Regions from separate parts of the Streptomyces sp. NPDC050842 genome, predicted to be linked through region 1. Evidence: riboswitches for the same ligand, from Rfam matches in the RefSeq annotation. Region 1 holds a riboswitch; each other region holds the start of a gene.
What was found. A riboswitch is a leader RNA that binds a small molecule or an ion and turns the genes downstream of it on or off. The one in region 1 is predicted to bind thiamine pyrophosphate.
Positions count from the first base shown of each region.

Region 2: linked by a shared signal. The riboswitch ahead of thiO (glycine oxidase ThiO) and the one ahead of ACIBG6_RS13555 (thiamine ABC transporter substrate binding subunit) in region 1 are both predicted to bind thiamine pyrophosphate.
Region 3: linked by a shared signal. The riboswitch ahead of thiC (phosphomethylpyrimidine synthase ThiC) and the one ahead of ACIBG6_RS13555 (thiamine ABC transporter substrate binding subunit) in region 1 are both predicted to bind thiamine pyrophosphate.

Region 1 covers NZ_JBITGA010000004.1:99,023-105,678, forward strand. Annotated here, with positions in the region: gene ACIBG6_RS13550 (ABC transporter permease) at 1-1,214, opposite strand, end outside; gene ACIBG6_RS13555 (thiamine ABC transporter substrate binding subunit) at 1,262-2,344, opposite strand; TPP riboswitch at 2,462-2,572, opposite strand; gene rlmN (23S rRNA (adenine(2503)-C(2))-methyltransferase RlmN) at 2,602-3,714, opposite strand; gene ACIBG6_RS13565 (phosphatidate cytidylyltransferase) at 3,923-5,026, opposite strand; gene frr (ribosome recycling factor) at 5,026-5,583, opposite strand; gene pyrH (UMP kinase) at 5,681-6,445, opposite strand; gene tsf (translation elongation factor Ts) at 6,609-6,656, opposite strand, start outside.
Region 2 covers NZ_JBITGA010000007.1:350,133-356,788, reverse strand. Annotated here, with positions in the region: gene ACIBG6_RS25305 (deoxyribonuclease IV) at 1-465, opposite strand, end outside; gene pknB (Stk1 family PASTA domain-containing Ser/Thr kinase) at 472-2,385, opposite strand; gene ACIBG6_RS25295 (thiazole synthase) at 2,474-3,268, opposite strand; gene thiS (sulfur carrier protein ThiS) at 3,274-3,486, opposite strand; gene thiO (glycine oxidase ThiO) at 3,483-4,637, opposite strand; TPP riboswitch at 4,635-4,747, opposite strand; gene ACIBG6_RS25280 (NAD(P)/FAD-dependent oxidoreductase) at 4,893-6,056, shown strand; gene ACIBG6_RS25275 (Rv2175c family DNA-binding protein) at 6,100-6,465, shown strand; gene thiE (thiamine phosphate synthase) at 6,568-6,656, shown strand, end outside.
Region 3 covers NZ_JBITGA010000005.1:206,162-212,817, reverse strand. Annotated here, with positions in the region: gene ACIBG6_RS17930 (cupin domain-containing protein) at 1-79, shown strand, start outside; gene ACIBG6_RS17925 (DUF5326 family protein) at 234-452, shown strand; gene ACIBG6_RS17920 (helix-turn-helix domain-containing protein) at 735-1,460, shown strand; gene ACIBG6_RS17915 (SsgA family sporulation/cell division regulator) at 1,599-2,033, shown strand; gene ACIBG6_RS17910 (YibE/F family protein) at 2,133-3,512, opposite strand; TPP riboswitch at 3,584-3,718, shown strand; gene thiC (phosphomethylpyrimidine synthase ThiC) at 3,712-5,499, shown strand; gene ACIBG6_RS17900 (hypothetical protein) at 5,606-6,256, opposite strand; gene ACIBG6_RS17895 (metallophosphoesterase) at 6,416-6,656, opposite strand, start outside.

The DNA of each region.
Region 1 (6,656 bases):
ACGAGGATCCAGCTGGCCCGCAGGTCGAACGGCGGTTCGTCGAGCGTGATGAGGAACCCGAAGCCGACGGTGACGGCCGAGACCCCGAGCGGCAGCATGAGCAGCGCGTCGAAGCCCCGCACGAGCCGTCCGGCCCTCCTCGTGAGCGCCGCAGCGGCGAGACCGCCGATCAGTACCGCGATGCCCGTGGCGGCCGCCGCGTACCGCAGCGAGTTCCCGATCGCCTCCAGCGGCGGCACCAGGAAGGTGCCGGCCTCGTCGAGCGACCCGAGCGCCCGGTAGTAGCCGAGCCCGTACCCCTGCGGCCCGGCGAAGGAGCGCTCCACGAGCACGCCCAGCGGCAGCAGGATCAGCAGCGCCACCGAGACGAGGACGCCCGCGAGCAGCGCCCACTGTCCGAAGCCGCGCGGCCGGCGCGCGGTCGTCTCCGGCGGGACGAGCCGCAGCGCGGTCTCCCGCCGCCGTACCGTCCGGGCGTGCACGGCCAGGATCGCGCCGACCGCGGCGAACTGGACGAGAGTGAGGACGGCGGCCGTCGGCAGGTCGAGCAGCCGGGCGGTCTGCCGGTAGATCTCGGCCTCCAGGGTGGAGTACCCGTCCCCGCCGAGGATCTGGACGACACCGAAGGAGGTGAACGTGAAGAGGAAGACCATCAGGGCCGCCGCCGACACCGCCGGCACGAGCGCCGGCAGGGTCACCGTCCGCCAGGCCGTCCAGCGCGAGGCGCCGAGGACCCGGGCGGCCTCCTCCTGGCGCGGGTCCAGCTGGGACCAGAGGCCGCCGACGGTCCGTACGACCACCGCGTAGTTGAAGAAGACGTGCGCGAGGAGGATCGCCCAGACGCTGGTGTCGAGCCGCAGCCCCCACAGCTCGTCCGTCAGACCGCCCCGGCCGACGAGCGCCAGGAAGGCCGTGCCGACGAGGACGGTCGGCAGCACGAACGGGACCGTGACCACGGCCCGCAGCACGCTCTTCCCCGGGAAGTCGAAACGGGCGAAGACGTACGCGCCGGGCAGCGCCACGAGCAGTGTCAGACCGGTGGAGGCGGCCGCCTGCCACACCGTGAAGCCGAGCACGTCGAGGATGTCCGGCCGGCTCAGCGTCTCGCCGACCCGGCCGAACCGCCAGACGCCGTCGGGCCGCAGCCCGCGGTCGACGATCGACGCGACGGGCCAGGCGAAGAAGACCCCGAAGAACGCGACGGGCAGGGCCATCAGCCCCAGCCGCGTCGCGCTCCCCCGGAGATCGCCCCGGCCCCGCACTACTTCAGGACGAGCGACGACCACTGCTGGATCCACGGGTCACGCTTCTCGGCGATCTTCTCGGGCGCCATCGTCTCCGGCGCGTCGATCACGACGCCGTGCTTCGTGAACAGCTCCGGCAGCGTCGCGTCCTTCGCGACCGGGTTCACGAACATCTGGAGCGGCATGTCGTCCTGGAACTTCTTCGAGATCAGGAAGTCGATCAGCGCCTTGCCGCCCTCGGGGTTCTTCACGCCGTTCAGCAGGCCCGCGAACTCGATCTGCCGGAAGCAGGTGCCGGTGGAGACCCCGGTCGGGGCCACCTTCGGCTGCGGCTCGCCGTACAGCACCTCGACCGGCGGGCTGGAGGCGTACGACACGACGAGCGGCCGGTCGCCCTTGGCCTGCTTGCCGCCGGCCGAACCGGAGAACTCCTGGTTGTAGGCGAGCTCCCAGCTGTCGACGGTCTTCACACCGTTGTCCTTCAGCTTCTTCCAGTAGCCCTGCCAGCCCTCGTCGCCGTACTTCGCGGCCGTACCGAGGAGGAAGCCGAGGCCCGGGGAGGACCGCTCGGGGTTCTCGACGACGAGCAGGTCCTTGTACGCCGGCTTCGCCAGGTCGTCGAAGGTCTGCGGCGGCGCCAGCTTCTTGTCGGCGAAGTACTTCTTGTCGTAGTTGACGCAGATGTCGCCGGAGTCGACCGGGGTGACCCGCTGCTCCTTGTCGAGGCGGTACGCGGCCGGGATCCGGTCCACGCCCTTCGCCTCGTACGGGACGAAGATCCCGTTGTCGAGGGCGCGGGAGAGCAGGGTGTTGTCGACGCCGAAGAAGACGTCGCCCTGCGGGGAGCCCTTGGTCAGGATCTCCTTGTTGACGGCCTCGCCCGCGTCGCCGGCCTTGAGGACCTTGACCGTGTATCCGGTCTCCTTCGTGAACTCCGCCAGCACCTCCTTGGAGGCGTTGAAGGAGTCGTGACTCACGAGGGTCACGGTCTTCGACACGGGCTTGCCGGACTTGCCCGCGTCACCCTTGGCACCGGACTCGGTGCCGCAGGCGGCGAGGGTGGTGACGCCCAGCGCCGCGACGAGCGCGGCGGCGGCCATTCTCTTGGTGCTCGCCGAAATGGTGGTGCTCACTGAGATTCCTCCTGGGTATGACCAGGAAGAGACGCGGCCCTGCCCACGTCCGGGGGAACCCGGACGCGGGCAGGGCGCAACAGCTTGAGTTAACGACCGAACTTCCTACCCAGAATGACCTGGGCAAGGTTCAGAGGGTCTGCGGTCCTACGGTGACCGCACTCTCAGCGCTGTGGCGCTCCCCTGTCGGAATATGGAGATGTGTTCGAGCTCAGACTACAAGGTCAGCGCTCGGAGGCCGCCAGCTGTCCACAGGCACCGTCGATCTCCTGGCCCCGGGTGTCCCGGACGGTCACCGGAACGCCGTGGCGGGCGATGGCGTCGACGAAGGCCCGCTCGTCCTCCGGACGGGACGCCGTCCACTTCGAGCCGGGCGTCGGGTTCAGCGGGATCAGGTTGACGTGCACCCGCTTGTTCTTCAGCAGCTTGCCGAGGAGGTCACCGCGCCACGCCTGGTCGTTGATGTCGCGGATGAGCGCGTACTCGATGGAGACCCGGCGGCCCGACTTCTCCGCGTACTCCCAGGCGGCGTCGAGGACCTCGCGGACCTTCCAGCGGGTGTTCACCGGCACGAGGGTGTCGCGCAGCTCGTCGTCGGGGGCGTGCAGCGAGACCGCGAGGCGGCACTTGAAGCCCTCGTCGGCGAAGCGCTGCATCGCCGGCACGAGACCGACCGTGGACACGGTGATCCCGCGCTGCGAGAGCCCCAGGCCGTCCGGCTCGGGGTCGGTGAGCCGCCGGATCGCGCCGACGACCCGCTTGTAGTTGGCGAGGGGCTCGCCCATGCCCATGAACACGATGTTCGAGAGGCGCGCCGGCCCGCCGGGCACCTCGCCGTCCCGCAGGGACCGCATGCCGTCCACGATCTGGTGCACGATCTCGGCGGTCGACAGGTTCCGGTCGAGGCCCGCCTGCCCGGTCGCGCAGAACGGGCAGTTCATGCCGCAGCCGGCCTGCGAGGAGATGCACATGGTCACCCGCTCCGGGTAGCGCATGAGCACCGACTCCACGAGCGTGCCGTCGTGCAGCCGCCACAGGGTCTTACGGGTGGTGTCGTCGTCGCACGAGATGTGCCGCACGACGGACATCAGGTCGGGCAGCAGCTCCCCGGCCAGCTTCTCCCGCGAGGCCGCCGGGATGTCGGTCCACTGCGCGGGGTCGTGCGTGTACCGCGCGAAGTAGTGCTGCGACAGCTGCTTGGCGCGGAACGGCTTCTCGCCGATCGCGGCGACGGCTTCCTTGCGCTCGGCGGGCGTGAGGTCGGCCAGGTGCCGCGGCGGCTTCTTGGCTTCCTTGGGGGCGATGAAAGTGAGTTCTCCGGGCACAGGACGGGCCACGATCGGGTGTCTCCTCAGACGGCACGAGGTCCGGACAGCCCCGCGTCGGCGGGAAGCGCGGCATGACGATGCCGAAGCCAGGAGACCTCACTGGAGCGTCCTCGCGGTGGCGAGGACGGCGGAAGGGCCCGCGGCGCACGCGCCACGAGCCCTTCCAGAGTACCCGCTGTCCGTCAACCGTCTCCGACGGACGGAATCGACCGGCCTCTCAGCCCGTCCCCACGAACAGCGCGAGCAGCAACCACACCACCGGCGCCGTCGGCAGCAACGAGTCCAGCCGGTCCATGATGCCCCCGTGGCCCGGGAGCAGCGTGCCCATGTCCTTGATGCCGAGATCGCGCTTGATCATCGACTCGCCGAGGTCACCGAGCGTCGCGCTCGCCGCCACCGCCAGACCGAGGATCAGACCCTGCCACCAGGTCCCGTCGTCGATCATGAACTCCATGCACAGCGCGCCCGCCGCCATCGCGAACGCCACCGCGCCGCCGAGACCCTCGCGGGTCTTGCCGGGGCTGATCCTCGGCGCCAGCTTGTGCTTGCCGAAGCGCCAGCCGACCGCGTACGCACCGGTGTCGCTGACCACCGTCAGGATCAGGAAGGTCAGCACCCGCTGCGGACCGTCGTCCGCGGTGAGCAGCATCGCCACGAACGTCGCCAGGAACGGCACGTAGAACGCGGCGAAGACACCCGCCGTGACGTCCTTCAGGTAGCCCTCGGGGGGCTCCGTCATCCGCCAGACGAGTACCGCGAGCGCCGTCAGCGCCATCGCCACCCAGGCGCCCTCGGGGCCCCTGACGTAGCCGGCGACGACCATCGCCGCACCGCCGACCGCGAGCGGCACCAGCGGAGCCTTGATGGCCTTGCGCTCCTGGAGGCGGGACGTGAGCTCCCACAGCCCGACGACCACGGCGACCGCGATCACCCCGACGAACGCCGGCTTCCAGATGAACAGCGACGCGACGATGACCGCGCCGAGACCGACTCCGACCCCTATGGCCGCGCCCAGGTCACGCCCCGCGCTCTTCTTCTGCCGGGGCGCCGTCGGCGCGGGCGGCGGAGGCGGGGTGGGGCTGGACATGGGCTCCTGCGGGTGCTCGTGCGGCGTCTCGTCACGGAACAGGGGACCGCTCTGGTGAGCGGCCCCCCGGCCGTGACCGTCCTGGAATCCGCCGGCGGGAACGTCGGGCACGATGGGCATGGGCCGAGTCTGCGCCGCCTGATGCCGATCGTATGCGGGACCCGCCGGGGCAGGCCCCTGGTCGGGTCCCCGGCGGCCGCTGCCGCCCGGGGCCCCCCAGGAAGAGTCGTTCATCAGACCTCGAGCAGCTCGGCTTCCTTGTGCTTGAGCAGCTCGTCCACCTGCGCGACGTACTTCGCGGTGGTGTCGTCGAGCTCCTTCTCCGCGCGACGGCCGTCGTCCTCGCCGACCTCGCCGTCCTTGACGAGCTTGTCGATGGACTCCTTGGCCTTGCGGCGCACGGCGCGGATCGAGATCTTCGAGTCCTCGGCCTTGCTCTTGGCCACCTTGATGTACTCCCGGCGGCGCTCCTCGGTCAGCTCGGGGAACACCACCCGGATGATGTTGCCGTCGTTGCTCGGGTTGACACCGAGGTCCGAGTCGCGGATCGCCTGCTCGATGTTGCGCAGCGCGCTCTTGTCGAACGGGGTCACCACAGCCATGCGCGGCTCCGGAACGGAGAACGACGCCAGCTGGTTGATGGGGGTGATGGCACCGTAGTAGTCCGCCACGATCTTGTTGAACATCGCCGGGTGCGCACGGCCGGTGCGGATCGCGGCGAAGTCCTCCTTGGCGACCACGACGGCCTTCTCCATCTTCTCCTCGGCCTCGAGGAGGGTCTCTTCGATCACCACATGCTCCTGCGTGTCGTCGCTTTGTGTCCTGCACGGTGGGTACGACCGGCAGGGCTCTGTCCATCCCCTTGCGGGGCGGTTCCCGGTTCGGGTGTCAGGCCCGGGTGCCCTGGTCGCTCACGAGCGTGCCGATCTTCTCACCCTTCACCGCGCGAGCGATATTGCCCTCGGTGAGCAGTTCGAAGACGAGGATCGGGAGCTTGTTGTCCCGGCACAGGGTGATGGCGGTGGCGTCGGCGACCTTGAGGTCACGGGAGAGCACCTCGCCGTACTCCAGCGCGTCGAACTTGACCGCGTGGGGGTTGGCCTTCGGGTCGGAGTCGTAGACCCCGTCCACGCCGTTCTTGCCCATGAGCAGGGCCTCGGCGTCGATCTCCAGGGCCCGCTGGGCCGCGGTGGTGTCGGTGGAGAAGTAGGGCATGCCCATGCCCGCGCCGAAGATGACGACGCGGCCCTTCTCCAGGTGGCGCACGGCACGCAGCGGAATGTACGGCTCGGCGACCTGGCCCATGGTGATGGCGGTCTGGACGCGCGAGTCGATGCCTTCCTTCTCCAGGAAGTCCTGGAGGGCGAGGCAGTTCATCACGGTGCCGAGCATGCCCATGTAGTCGGAGCGGGCCCGGTCCATGCCGCGCTGCTGGAGCTCGGCGCCACGGAAGAAGTTGCCGCCGCCGATCACCACCGCGATCTCCGCGCCGTCGCGTACGACCGCCGCGATCTCACGCGCGATGGCGTGCACGACGTTGGGGTCGACGCCCAGGCCCGTACCGCCGGAGAAGGCTTCTCCGGACAGCTTCAGCATGTAGCGGCCGGCCTTTTTGCCGTTGTTGTCGTCGCCCTGTACGGCGCCCTGGTTCATGGAGATCTCCTCGTGCACATACGAAGGAGGCCATTGCCTTGGGTCCTCGCGGTATCCCGTACGGCAATGGCCTCCTCGTCAGATCTGCGGTCGTCCTGCGCGGGGGCGGACGACTGCCTCAGACCCTACCGGGGTCCGGTGTCCGTCGCGTTCGCGGACGGACTCAGATGCCGACCTTGATGCGGGTGAAACGCTTCAGGGTGACACCGGC
Region 2 (6,656 bases), on a different contig from region 1:
CGAGAAGCCCTGGCCGGCCGTCGACTCCAGGAGCAGGTACGGATCGTCCGCGTGCGTCAGCTCGTCGAGGAGCGGCAGCATCCGCTCCCGTACCTGCGCGAGGGCCACCTCGCGCGGGCGGCCCTGGGTCGCCGAGCCGGTGTGCACCACGACGCCCTTCGCGCCGATCTCGCGGCCCCGGCGCAGCGAGTGCCGCAGCGACTCGACCGACTTCTCCACGGTGGCCTCGGTGTGGGAGCCGAAGTTGATCAGGTACGGGGCGTGGACCCATGCCGAGATCGACTCGGCCTCGCACTCCGCCCGGAACCGCTCGTCCTGGGCGGGATTGCCGACCGGGGTGGCCCAGCCGCGCGGGTTGGCGACGAAGACCTGGACGGTCTCGGCGCCGAGCACGCGGGCGTAGGCGAGGCCGGTCGTGGCGAGGCCACCGGCCACGGGGACGTGGCCGCCGACGGGGTTGCGCATGAGTCTCTAGAGTCCCTTGATCGTGATGGTGACGGTGGAGCCCTCGGGGGCGGTGGAGCCGCCCTCCACCGACTGGCTCGCGACCTTGTCGCCGAGGAAGGGGAAGGACTTCTTGACCTCGACCTCGAAGCCCGCATCCTCGAGCGTCGTACGGGCGTCGTCGGTGGACTCGCCCGTGACGTCCGGGACCTCGACCAGCTTCGGTCCCTTGGAGACGGTGAGGGTGATGGTGTCGCCCTCGGCGGCCCGGCTGCCCTCGGCGAGGGACTGGGCGGCGACCGTGCCGGCGTCCGCCGGGGAGTGGATCCGCTCCGGCGCGACCCGCACGGTGAGGCCGGCCTCCTGGAGCGTGGCCGTGGCGTCGGCGACGGTCTCGGCGGTGACGTCGGGCACGTCGATCGGGGAGCCCTTGCTGACCACCAGGGCGACGGCCGAGTCGGGGCGGCGTTCGGTGCCGGGCTCGGGGTCGGAGCCGATCACGGAGCCCTGGGCGACGGAGTCGCTGAACTCCTGGGTGATCACCCCGGGGGCCAGCCCCTCCTTCTTGAGCAGGCGCTTGGCCTCCGGGAGCGGCTTGTTCCTGAGGTTGGGCACCTTCACGATCTCGGGGCCGCGGGAGAGCGTGAGGACGACCGTGGCGTTGCCCCGGACGCGCTCGCCGGGAGCGGGGTCGACGGCCATGACCGTGCCGCGCTCGTACACCTCGCTGAAGGCACGTTTCGTCGTGCCGACGTCCAGGCCGGCGTCCTTGAGTCGCTGGGCCGCGGTGGCCTCGGGCTGGCCGAGGACGGCCGGGACGCGGGTGAACTGGCCGGAATTGATGTACCAGACACCGGAGCCGAGACCGAGCGCGAGCAGGACGCCGAGGACGATCATCAGCGGGCCGCGGGGGGCTCGGGGCGTGCGCCTGCGGCCGGTGCCGGCCGGGGGCTCAGGGGCCGGGAGCCGGTTCGTGTGCTGCACCTGCCGGATGTCGTCCCCGGCCGGTGCGACGCGGGCGATCACGCTCGTCCGGTCCTCGGCGGTGTCCCGGGCCTCGGAGCGCGCCTGCGGCGGCTCGGCGTCCAGCTGCGCGTCGTCGAGGGCGGCGCGGGCCTCCCGGAGCAGGGCGAGCAGCGCGACGGCGTCGTGCGGGCGGAGCTCGGCGTTGCGGGCGGTGGCGGCCGAGACCAGCTCGTCCAGCTCGAAGGCGAGGCCGGGGACGGTGACCGAGGGAGCGGGCACGTCCGTGTGGAGGTGCTGGTAGAGGACCTGGGCGGGGGTGTCGCCGGCGTGGGGCTTGCCGCCGGTCAGCATCTCGTACAGCACGACACCGCACGCGTACACGTCGGCGCGGGTGTCGGCCGTGCCGTGCTCGATCTGCTCCGGCGCGAGGTACGAGACCGTGCCGAGGACCGAGCCGGTGGTGGCGGTCGCCGAGCCCACGGCCCGTACGAGACCGAAGTCGGCCACCTTGACCCGGCCGTCGTCCCCTATCAGGACGTTCTCCGGCTTCATGTCCCGGTGGACGAACCCGGCCCGGTGCGCGGCGCCCAGCGCGGCGAGGACGGGCTCCAGGATGTCGAGGGCGGCGCGGGGCGCGAGGGCGCCCCGCTCGCGCAGGACGTCGCGGAGGGTGCAGCCGGCGACGTACTCCATCGCCAGATAGACGTACGCGCCCTCGGCGCCCTGGTCGAAGACGCCGACGACGTTCGGGTGGGCGAGCCGGGCGACGGACTTCGCCTCGCGGATGAAACGCTCGACGAAGGCGGCGTCCGTCGCGAGGGCGGGGTGCATCACCTTGAGCGCGAGGACGCGGTCGAGGCGGGTGTCGACGGCCCGGTAGACCGTGGCCATCCCGCCGACGGCGATGCGCGCGTCGACGCGGTAGCGGCCGTCGAGCAGCCGCCCGACGAGGGGGTCCTGAAGGGTCGTGTCCACGGCGTCGAGTCTACGAGCCGTGGACACGGCCCCCGTGCGGCTGCCCCTGTACTGCAGCGCAGCTGTGACGAGCGCCGCAGCTCGCTCTCTAGAACGCCGGGCGTTCCGGGTCCAGGTGGGGGCGGCCCTCCACGGGGGACGAGGCCTCCGCGAAGTGGCGGCGGGGGATGCGGCCCGCCCGGTGCGCGAGTCGGCCCGCCTCCACCGCGTGCCGCATCGCCGAGGCCATCAGGACCGGCTCCTGCGCCCGCGTCACCGCCGAGGCCAGCATCACCGCCGCGCACCCCAGCTCCATCGCGAGCGCCGCGTCCGAGGCGGTGCCCGCCCCTGCGTCCAGGATCACCGGCACCCCCGCCCGCTCCGCGATCAGCTGGAAGTTGTGCGGGTTGCGGATGCCGAGTCCCGAGCCGATGGGGGAGCCGAGCGGCATGATCGCCGCGCACCCCACGTCCTCCAGCTTCCGCGCGAGGACCGGGTCGTCGTTCGTGTAGGGGAGGACGGTGAAGCCGTCGTCGACCAGCACCTCGGCCGCCACGAGGAGCTCCTCCCCGTCCGGCAGCAGCGTCCGCTCGTCGGCGACGACCTCCAGCTTGATCCAGTCGGTGCCGAGCGCCTCCCGGGCGAGCCGGGCGGTCAGGACCGCCTCGCCCGCCGTGAAGCAGCCCGCCGTGTTGGGCAGGACGCGGATGCCGAGCCGCTCCAGGACGGAGAGGACCGAGCCCTGGACCGTCGGGTCGAGGCGCCGCATCGCGACGGTGGTCAGCTCGGTGCCGCTGGCGACCAGCGAGCGCTCCAGGACGTCGAGGCTCGGCGCGCCGCCGGTGCCCATGATCAGGCGCGAGGAGAACTCCGTACCGCCGAGGACGAACACGTCGTCGGACATCGCGCTCAGCCTCCCTGCACCGCGGTCAGGACCTCCACGCGGTCGCCCTCGCCGAGCAGCGTGGCCGCCCACGCGCTGCGCGGGACGACGGCCTCGTTCACGGCCGCCGCCACCCCGGAGGGGGCCGTGCTCAGGGTCGCGACGAGGGCGTCGAGGGAGACGGGGCCGGTGAGCTCTCGGGGTTCTCCGTTCACGGACACGTTCACGGGCACGTTCATGCGGGTTGCTCCAGACGTACAGGGGAGAAGCGGCGGGGGGTGAAGGCGCGGGCCTCGGCGGGGAGGACGCCCGTGGTGAGCACCTCCGCCATGACGTCGCCGGTGACGGGGGTGAGCAGCACCCCGTTGCGGTAGTGGCCGGTGGCCAGGTGCAGGCCGGGCAGGGCGCTGGGGCCGAGCAGCGGCGCGTTGTCCGGGGACGCGGGGCGCAGTCCGGCCAGCGTCTCGGTGAGCGGCAGCTCGGTGATGCCGGGGACGAGCTCGTGGGCGTCGCGCAGCAGCTCGTACATCCCGCCCGCGGTCACCGTGGTGTCCCAGCCGAGCTCCTCGCTGGTGGCACCGACGACGAGCTCGCCGTTCGCGCGCGGCACGAGGTAGACGTGGCTGCCGCGGACGACGGCCCGGACGGTACGGGAGAGGAAGGGGGCGTACGGGGCGGGCACGCGCAGCCGCAGGACCTGGCCCTTCACGGGGCGGACCGGCGGCAGCACCTCGTCCGGCACGCCCGCGAGCCGCCCGCTCAGGCTGCCCGCGGCCAGGACGACCTGGCCGGCGGTCAGCTCCTCGCCGTCGGCGAGGAGGACCCCGCGGGCCCGGTCGCGGACGACCGTCAGGCGCTCCGCGAGGGCGCGGTGGAAGACCACCCCGGCCCGCTCGCAGGCGACGAGGAGCGCGGCGGCCAGCCGGCGCGGGTCGACCTGGTGGTCGCCGTCCACGCGCAGCCCGCCGCGCACCCCGGGGGCGAGCATCGGTTCGAGACGGCGGCAGTCGCGCCCGCTCAGCCACTCCGAGGTGAGGCCGCAGCGGGTCTGGAGGGCGTGGAGTTCGCGCAGATGGGCCCGGTCGTCGGCGTCGAGGGCGACGGCGAGCGTTCCGCAGGCGCGGTAGCCCACGTCGTGGCCGGTGGATTCCTCCAGGTCGGCGACGAACGCGGGATAGCGCGCGGCGGAGGCGAGGTTGAGCCCGAGCAGGGTCTCCTCGCCGTAGTGGAGTTCGGTGACGGCGGCGAGCATGCCGGCCGCGACCCGCGCGGCGCCGCCGCCCGGATCCGGGTCGACCACGGCGGTGCGCAGCCCGCGCCGCGCGGCCCGCCAGGCCGTGACCAGGCCGATGATGCCGCCCCCGACCACGAGGACATCGGAAGAACGCATGGGCGTCCAGCCCCTCCCTTCGCCGGCATGACCCGGATCAGGTTCGTACGGTCGGAGGCCGCCCAGCCTCCCTCTCAGCCCGGTGCGTCCGGGCTCCCGCGAGTGCTTTACGCCCGCCAGACTAGCCGCAGCCCCGGTGCGGTCCCAGGCCCCTCCCCGAACCCCTGCCTTCCTGACGGACCGTCAGATGCGTAAGGTGGTCGGGTGAGCGAGCAGAAGAAGGCCCAGCAGCAGGTCGTGATCGTCGGAGCCGGGATGGCGGGTGTGCAGACCGCCGTCGCCCTGCGCGAACAGGGCTTCACCGGCCCCGTGATCCTCATCGGGGCCGAGCCCCACCAGCCCTACGACCGGCCCCCGCTCTCCAAGGCGATCCTCCTCGGCAAGGCCGAGGACTCCGCCTTCGACGTCGACTTCGAGGCGCTCGACATCGAACTCCGCCTCGGCCTCGACGTCACCGGGCTGCGCGCCGCCGACCACGAGCTCGACACCGAGGCCGGGCCCGTCCCGTACGACGTCCTCGTCGTCGCCACCGGCGCCCACCCCGTCACCCTGCCCGGAGCCGAGGGCGTCCCCGGGGTCCACCTGCTGCGCACCCTCGACGACGCCGTACGCCTCGGCCCCGTCCTGGAGCGCCGCCACGCCGTCGTGGTCGTCGGCGCGGGCTGGATCGGCGCAGAGTTCGCCACCGCCGCGCGCGAGGCCGGCTGCGCCGTCACCGTCGTCGAGGCGGCCGACCGCCCCCTCGCCGGCGCCCTGCCCGCCGAGGTCGCCGCCCCCATGGCCGACTGGTACGGGGCGAACGGCGCCGAACTCCTCACCCACGCGCGCGTGGACACGGTCGAACCCGGCCGGGTCGTCCTCGCCGACGGCCGCGAGCTGCCCGCCGACGCCGTCGTCGTCGGCATCGGCGCCCGCCCCGCCACCGGCTGGCTCGCCGGCTCCGGCATCGCCCTCGACGCGAGCGGCGCCGTCACGGCCGACGAGCGGCTGCGCACCTCCCTGCCCGACGTGTACGCCGTCGGCGACTGCGCCTCCTACCCCTCCGCCCGCTACGGCCGGCGCCTCCTCGTGCACCACTGGGACAACGCGCTCCAGGGCCCGCGCACGGTCGCCGCGACGATCACCGGCGCCGACACCGGCCCGTACGACCCGGTGCCGTACTTCTGGTCCGAGCAGTTCGGCCGGTTCGTCCAGTACGCCGGGCACCACGCGGACGCCGACGAGCTCCTCTGGCGCGGCGACCCGGCGGACGACACCTGGTCGGTGCTCTGGCTGCGCGCCGGGGTCCCGGTGGCCCTCCTCGCCGTCGGCCGCCCCCGCGACCTGGCCCAGGGCCGCAAGCTCATCGAGGCGGCCACCCCCGTCGATCCGGAACGCGCCGCCGACCCGTCCGTCCCCCTGAAGGCGGCAGTCAGGTAGGGCCCGGGTACCGACTGTCGGTCCGGGATGGCAGGCTTGTCCTGTGACCGAGATTGACGTAAAGATCGATGCGCTCGTCCCCGCCTGGCTCTACGTGCCCGACATCGCGGAGATGCTCGATGTCGAGGTGACGCGCGTGCGGCAGCTGATCAAGGAAGGTCAGCTCATCGCCGTGCGCCGTGGAGAGAACAACGCCCTGCAGATCCCCGCCGCCTTCATCCAGGGCGACGCGATCGTCAAGGGGCTCGTCGGGCTCCTGACCGTCCTGCGGGACGACGGCTTCACCGACGAAGAGATGCTGGAGTGGCTCTTCACTCCGGACGAGAGCCTGCCGGGCACGCCCGCGCAGGCGCTCAACGAGAATCGCGGCACGGAGGTGAAGCGCCGCGCCCAGGCGCTCGCCCTCTGACACTCGCACGCACCGAAGACACCACCAGCGGGTGACGCGGTGGCCGGCCCCGCACGGGCCGGCCGCCGCGGCACCGGCGACACCGACGGGGGGAACCCACCCATGCCCACGCCTCGTGAGCGGCTCGCCGACGCCCGGCTCTACCTGTGCACCGACGCCCGGAAGCGCCAGGGCGACCTGCCCGCCTTCCT
Region 3 (6,656 bases), on a different contig from region 1:
GGCCGGGGTGCCCCACAAGTTCCACCACATCAGCGAGGACCTGCGGGTCATGGTGGTCTTCTCCCCGCCGGAGGGCTGAGCTCAGCTCTCCGATGCGGAAGCGGTGACCCCCTAGGGGACGGATCAGGGGAGAGCGGGGGCCCCGTGGCCCCCGTGAGCCGCTTTCCGCCCCTAGCCTTGAGGGTGTTCGGCGCGGAGTGCGCGGAACAGATCTTCGAGAGCGAGGTAGGACCATGGCCGTACAGGAGATTCTCGCGGGGATGCCCTGGTGGGTGAAGTGGGTCGCCATACCCGCTCTCGTGCTGCTGGTCTTCGGCGGACTGATCACCAGCGTCCTGACCTTCGTGGTCGCGCTGCTGTTCAAGGTGCTGCTCTTCGTGGCCCTCGTCGCCGGACTCGTCTACGTCGTGCGGAAGTTCAAGAACTCCACCGGGTCGCGCGAGGACTGGTAGCACAAGCTGCGGAGCCGTAGGCAACCGATGGCGGACATTAGCCCGCCCGGGGGAACGCAGGGGTGGAATCCAGGCAGGGCCTCAAAGGCTGCCACTAGAGTGGAATCCCTCCGCCGTGTTGGGGACTACGGGCGTAGACCGCCGTACTGACCAGCGGTTTCCCAGGCCCGGCGGGCGCGCGGGGGCGGCCCCCGCGGGCGGATGCACTGCATCCGTCGTCACGCCTGGGGGTGACCTTTGGCCACGGCTACGCAATCTGCTGCACCTACTCTGATCGGCTCGGTGCAGCGGGCGCTGAGACTTCTGGAGGCCGTGTCCTCCCATGCGGACGGCGCCCCGGCCAAACAGCTCGCCCGTGAGACGGGCCTTCCGCTGCCCACCACGTACCACCTGCTCCGCACCCTGACGCACGAGGGCTATCTACGCCGCGAGAAGGGTGTGTTCGTCCTGGGCGACGCCGCCGTCCGACTGGCCGGCGGCGGAGCTGTGCAGAATCGTCGCATCAAGATCGAAGACTCCCTTGCCCGCTGGCGGGACGAGATCGGTGTGCCGGTGTACTTCGCCCTCTACCGCGAGGGCGAGATCGAGCTCGTCGCCGTCGCGGACACTCCCTCGGCCCCCGCGGTCGAGGAGTGGGCCGACTTTCGCGAGACCGCGCACGCGCACGCCATCGGGCAGTGCCTGCTGAGCCAACTCGATCTGAAAGCTCGTCAAGACCACCTCGACCGCCATCCGGTGGAAGCCATCACTCCGTACACGGTGCGTAACCGCCGTGTGCTTTTGGATCGTTTGGGCGGTTTGGGGCGAATGGAGCCCCTGGTAGAGCGTCAGGAATATGCACTCGGCACGGTCTGTGCCGCCATTCCCATCACGGCGGGCTCCGCGGCGGCCGCGATGGCCATTTCCCTCCCCCTTCACCAGGAAGAACGGTTGCTCCCAGCAGTCGAGCGGCTACGTACGGAGATCGGAAGGCTCTTCAGTTCGCTCGCGTTCTCTATCAGTATCTGAAAAATCACTCCTTGTGATCTGCTAGCGCTTACAGCACGATTGCGTCAAGAGGGCCACGGGGGATCATTCCTGGCCGTTTCGGTCACAGCTTTCAGCAGCTGTGTTTACACAACTGCTTCATCTACTGCGGGGTACATGATGCGAGAGTCGGTTCAGGCCGAGGTCCTGATGAGCTTCCTCGTCTCCGAGGAGCTCTGCTTCAAGATCCCAGTCGAGCTGCGATACGAGACCCGGGATCCTTACGCGGTGCGGATGACCTTCCATCTCCCCGGAGACGCGCCCGTGACCTGGGCGTTCGGTAGGGAACTGCTGCTCGACGGGATCAACAAGCCGAGCGGGGACGGGGACGTGCACATCGCCCCGACGGACCCCGATGGGCTCTCGGACGTTTCCATCCGGCTTCAGGTGGGCGGCGACCGCGCCCTTTTCCGGGCGAGCGCGCCGCCGCTGGTCGCCTTCCTCGACCGCACGGACAAGCTGGTTCCGCTTGGTCAGGAACGGACACTCGGCGACTTCGAGGACAACCTGGAGGCGGCACTCGGCCGGATTCTGGCAGAGGAGAACGCCGGCTGAGACCCCGTCGGCACAGCGACGGGGTCCACCAGGGAACGGGACGGGACGCGGAGTGCGGGGTGCGGGAGTGCGGGACGGACCGGCCCACACCCGGAATCCCTACTTCGCGCGGCGGCGCCGACCGCCCCGTACCGCCGCCGCCCGGGGCTTCCCGTCGGCGTCGGCTCCCGGCCGGTCGGCGGAGACCACCAGCGCCGCGAGGACCGTGGTGAGCGGCACGGACGCGACCAGACCGATCGAACCGACCAGCGTTCGGACGATCTCCACCGCGACCAGTTCGCTGTTGGCCACCGTGCCCATGCTGCTCTGCGCGATCGAGAAGAGCAGCAGCAGCGGCAGGGCGGCGCCCGCGTAGGCGAGGACCAGGGTGTTCACGACCGAGGCGATGTGGTCGCGGCCGATCCGGATCCCGGCCCGGTACAGCGCGCGCGGCCCCATGCGCGGGTCGGCCTGGTGCAGCTCCCAGACCGCCGAGGTCTGGGTGACGGTCACGTCGTCGAGGACACCGAGCGAACCGATGATGACGCTGGCGAGCAGTAGGCCGGACATGTCGATGTCCGGGTACAGGCCGTGGATCAGGCCGGTGTTGTCGTCGGTGTTGCCGCTGAGCGAGGCCCAGCCGATGAAGAGCGAGCCGAGCAGGCCGATCAGCAGCAGCGAGATCAGCGTGCCGAGCACCGCGACCGAGGTGCGGGCCGAGAGCCCGTGGCACAAGTAGAGCGCGATCAGCATGATCGCGCTCGACCCGACCACCGCCACGACCAGCGGATTCGAGCCCTCCAGGATCGCCGGCAGGATGAAGAACGTCAGCACCAGGAAGCTCGCGACGAGCGCGACGAGCGCCATCAGGCCCTTCATCCGGCCGACGACGACGACCGCGACGGCGAAGATCCCGGCGAGCAGCGCCATCGGGAGCTTCCGGTCCACGTCCGTCACGGAGTACTGGAGATCACGCGGGGCGTCGGGGGCGTACGCCACCACCACGCCCTGCCCCTCGTGCAGTTGGCGCGGCGCGTCGGGCTGCACGATCTCGGTGAACGTACGGCCCTTCTCCGGGCCGCTGGTGACCTCGACCGTCGCCTTCTCGCACTGACCCTGCTGGGCTTCGACCGCCTCGCGTCCCTCGGGCGTGGAGGTGTCGCCCGTCGGCGGGACCTGGGCGGCGTTCACGTCCTTGCAGTCGACCTGCTCGACGGAGACGACCGTGCCCTGCTCGGTCTGCCGGTCGAAGCCGACCCCGGTGCGCTCGTGCGCGGGAGTGCCGCCGGGCCACAGGACCGCTAGTCCGACCACGACGGCGGTGGCGAAGGGGATCAGGACCGCGGCGATGACCTTGCGGAGATGCCGGGAGACGGGGGCGGCGGGGCCGTGGCTGTGGCTGTGCCCGTGCCCATGGGAGGGGCCGGAATCGTGCCCGTGCCCATGGTCGGGACCGGGGACGTGGCCGTGCGGCTCGGGGGGCTGCTGGGGGGAAGTCACCGACCGATCATCGCAAGAACGGTGGGGGCCCACTGGTCAGCACGCCAGGGATGGCGCTAGCGTGGTGACCACTTTGCACACGCGGGAGCTCGGAGCACCGGGCTGAGAGGGCGCTGATCACCGTACGCACGTACGGGAGGAGGCTGCGCCGACCGCCGAACCTGTTACCGGGTAATGCCGGCGTAGGGAGATCGGTCTCATGACCATTCAGGATGCACGCACGCCTGCCTCCGACCAGGACGGCACGTCCGTCGACGGCGCCCGCACGCCGGGCTGGCACAAGGGCTACGTCGAGGGTTCGCGCCCCGACCTCCGGGTCCCGGTCCGTCAGGTGCACCTCACCAACGGCAAGGACGTGACGCTGTACGACACGTCCGGTCCGTACACCGACCCCACCATCGACACCGATGTACGGCGCGGCCTGGCGCCGTTGCGCGAGAACTGGATCATCGCGCGCGGTGACACCGAGGAGTACGCGGGCCGTCCCGTCCGCCCCGAGGACGACGGCATCAAGCACACGTCGCCGCGCGGTGGCGGGCTCAAGAACCTCGACGCCGTCTTCCCCGGTCGTCCGCGCCTGCCGCGCCGCGGCCGCGACGGCCAGGCGGTGACGCAGCTCGCGTACGCCCGCCGGGGGGAGATCACCCCGGAGATGGAGTTCGTCGCGATCCGCGAGAACGTCTCCCCCGAGGTCGTACGGGAGGAGATCGCCGCGGGCCGCGCGGTGCTCCCCGCGAACGTCAACCACCCGGAGATCGAGCCGATGATCATCGGCAAGCGGTTCCTGGTGAAGGTGAACGCCAACATCGGCAACTCCGCCGTCACCTCCTCCATCGAGGAGGAGGTGGAGAAGATGACCTGGGCCACCAAGTGGGGCGCGGACACGGTCATGGACCTGTCCACCGGCCGCAACATCCACACCACCCGCGAGTGGGTGCTGCGCAACTCCCCCGTGCCGATCGGCACCGTGCCGCTCTACCAGGCCCTGGAGAAGGTCGACGGCCGGGCCGAGGACCTGACCTGGGAGATCTACAAGGACACGGTCATCGAGCAGGCCGAGCAGGGCGTCGACTACATGACGGTCCACGCCGGTGTGCTCCTGCCGTACGTGCCGCTCACCGCGCGCCGCAAGACCGGCATCGTCTCGCGCGGCGGCTCGATCATGGCCGCCTGGTGTCTCGCCCACCACAAGGAGAACTTCCTCTACACGAACTTCGAGGAGCTCTGCGAGATCCTGGCGGCGTACGACGTCACGTACTCGCTCGGCGACGGTCTGCGCCCCGGCTCGATCGCGGACGCCAACGACGAGGCGCAGTTCGCGGAGCTGCGCACGCTCGGCGAGCTGAACACGATCGCCAAGCGGCACAACGTGCAGACGATGATCGAGGGCCCGGGCCACGTCCCGATGCACAAGATCAAGGAGAACATCGACCTCCAGCAGGAGATCTGCGAGGAGGCGCCGTTCTACACGCTCGGCCCGCTGACGACGGACGTGGCGCCCGCCTACGACCACATCACCTCCGGCATCGGCGCGGCGATGATCGCCTGGTGGGGCACGGCGATGCTCTGCTACGTCACGCCCAAGGAGCACCTGGGCCTGCCCAACAAGGACGACGTGAAGACGGGCGTCATCACGTACAAGATCTCCGCCCATGCGGCGGACCTCGCCAAGGGGCACCCGGGCGCGCAGGAGTGGGACGACGCGCTGTCGGACGCGCGGTTCGAGTTCCGCTGGGAGGACCAGTTCAACCTGGCGCTCGACCCGGTCACCGCCCGCGAGTTCCACGACGAGACGCTGCCGGCGGAGCCCGCGAAGACCGCGCACTTCTGCTCGATGTGCGGTCCGAAGTTCTGCTCGATGAAGATCTCCCAGGACATCCGGCGTGAGCACGGCGGCACGCAGCAGGAGATCGAGGCCGGGATGGCGGAGAAGTCGAAGGAGTTCGCGGAGGCCGGCAACCGCGTCTACCTGCCGCTCGCGGACTGACCGCGGCGGCTTCCGAACCGGCACCACGCCGGCTTCTGAGCAGGCACCGGCCCGCGACCCACGGGGGAGTCGCGGGCCGGTGCCGTTGTCAGGTGGGGTGCCGTCGTCAGCCGACGGTGTCGTCGTCCCGGTCCATGGCGGCGAGGGCGTCGCGGAGGAAGGGGACGACGCCGCGTTCGAGCAGGGCGAGGCGCCAGGCCTCGCGAGCGTGGGACAGCTCGTCGTCCGCCGCGGTGGCGGGCGTACCGGCGCCGACCGTCGCGGTCGGGCTGTTGCGCAGGGCGGTCCGGAGGAGGCCGGCGGCCGCGCAGAGCAGGCCCGCCGCGGCGACCGCGCCGAAGACCAGGCCGGCCGTCAGCAGTGTCGCGCCGAACACCACGGTGGGCGCGATCGCGTGCAGGAGCGCGCCGACCAGCAGGAAGATGAAGGCGGCCGACCCGGCGAGGACAGGCACCATGACGGTCACGATCGCGACGATCCCCGCGCCGGAGCCGTCCTGCGGGGCGGGGACGCGGGTGGCGACCGCGACGCGGCTCTGCTCGCGGACCTTGACGAAGTGGTCGTACTCGCTGGACGCCGCGGTGGTGATCAGCGCTGTCGCGTTCAGGGCCATGGAGCGTAGTTGCCCGACCGTGAGCCGGGTCCCGACTCCGGCGAGATCCGGACGTGCGTGGGCGGTGCTCAGTGCGTCGTCGAGGACCCGCTCGTACTCGGCGCGATCCTCGGTCAGCAGGTACGGAGCCACGTTCATGTGCATCCCCCGATGCTCCGCAGGCCCTGATCAGCCGTGGAGAACAGCCGGTCGGGCGGAAACGGAGGAGAGCCTGCTACGGATGGTCCGATGGTATTGCGGTGACGCCATGGGCTGACAGAGTGTTTCCGGAAATCGCCTTCCCCGGATGCGCAGGGTTATGCGTCAGCCGTTCAGCGGGAGTTGGACGACCAGCAGCTTTCCGGCCATGGTCACGCCGCCGTCCATGGCGATCGCCAGGCCGTCCGCGTACACGTGCGGTCCGTCGACGATCGGGCCGCCGCCGCCCTCGCTCTCCTCCGTGCCGACCTGGCCGAGGAGGTACGGGATGGGGCTGTGGCCGTGCACGATCCGGCTGCCGCCGTAGGTGGAGAGCAGCTCCTGGACGGCCTGCGGGCCGCCCTCG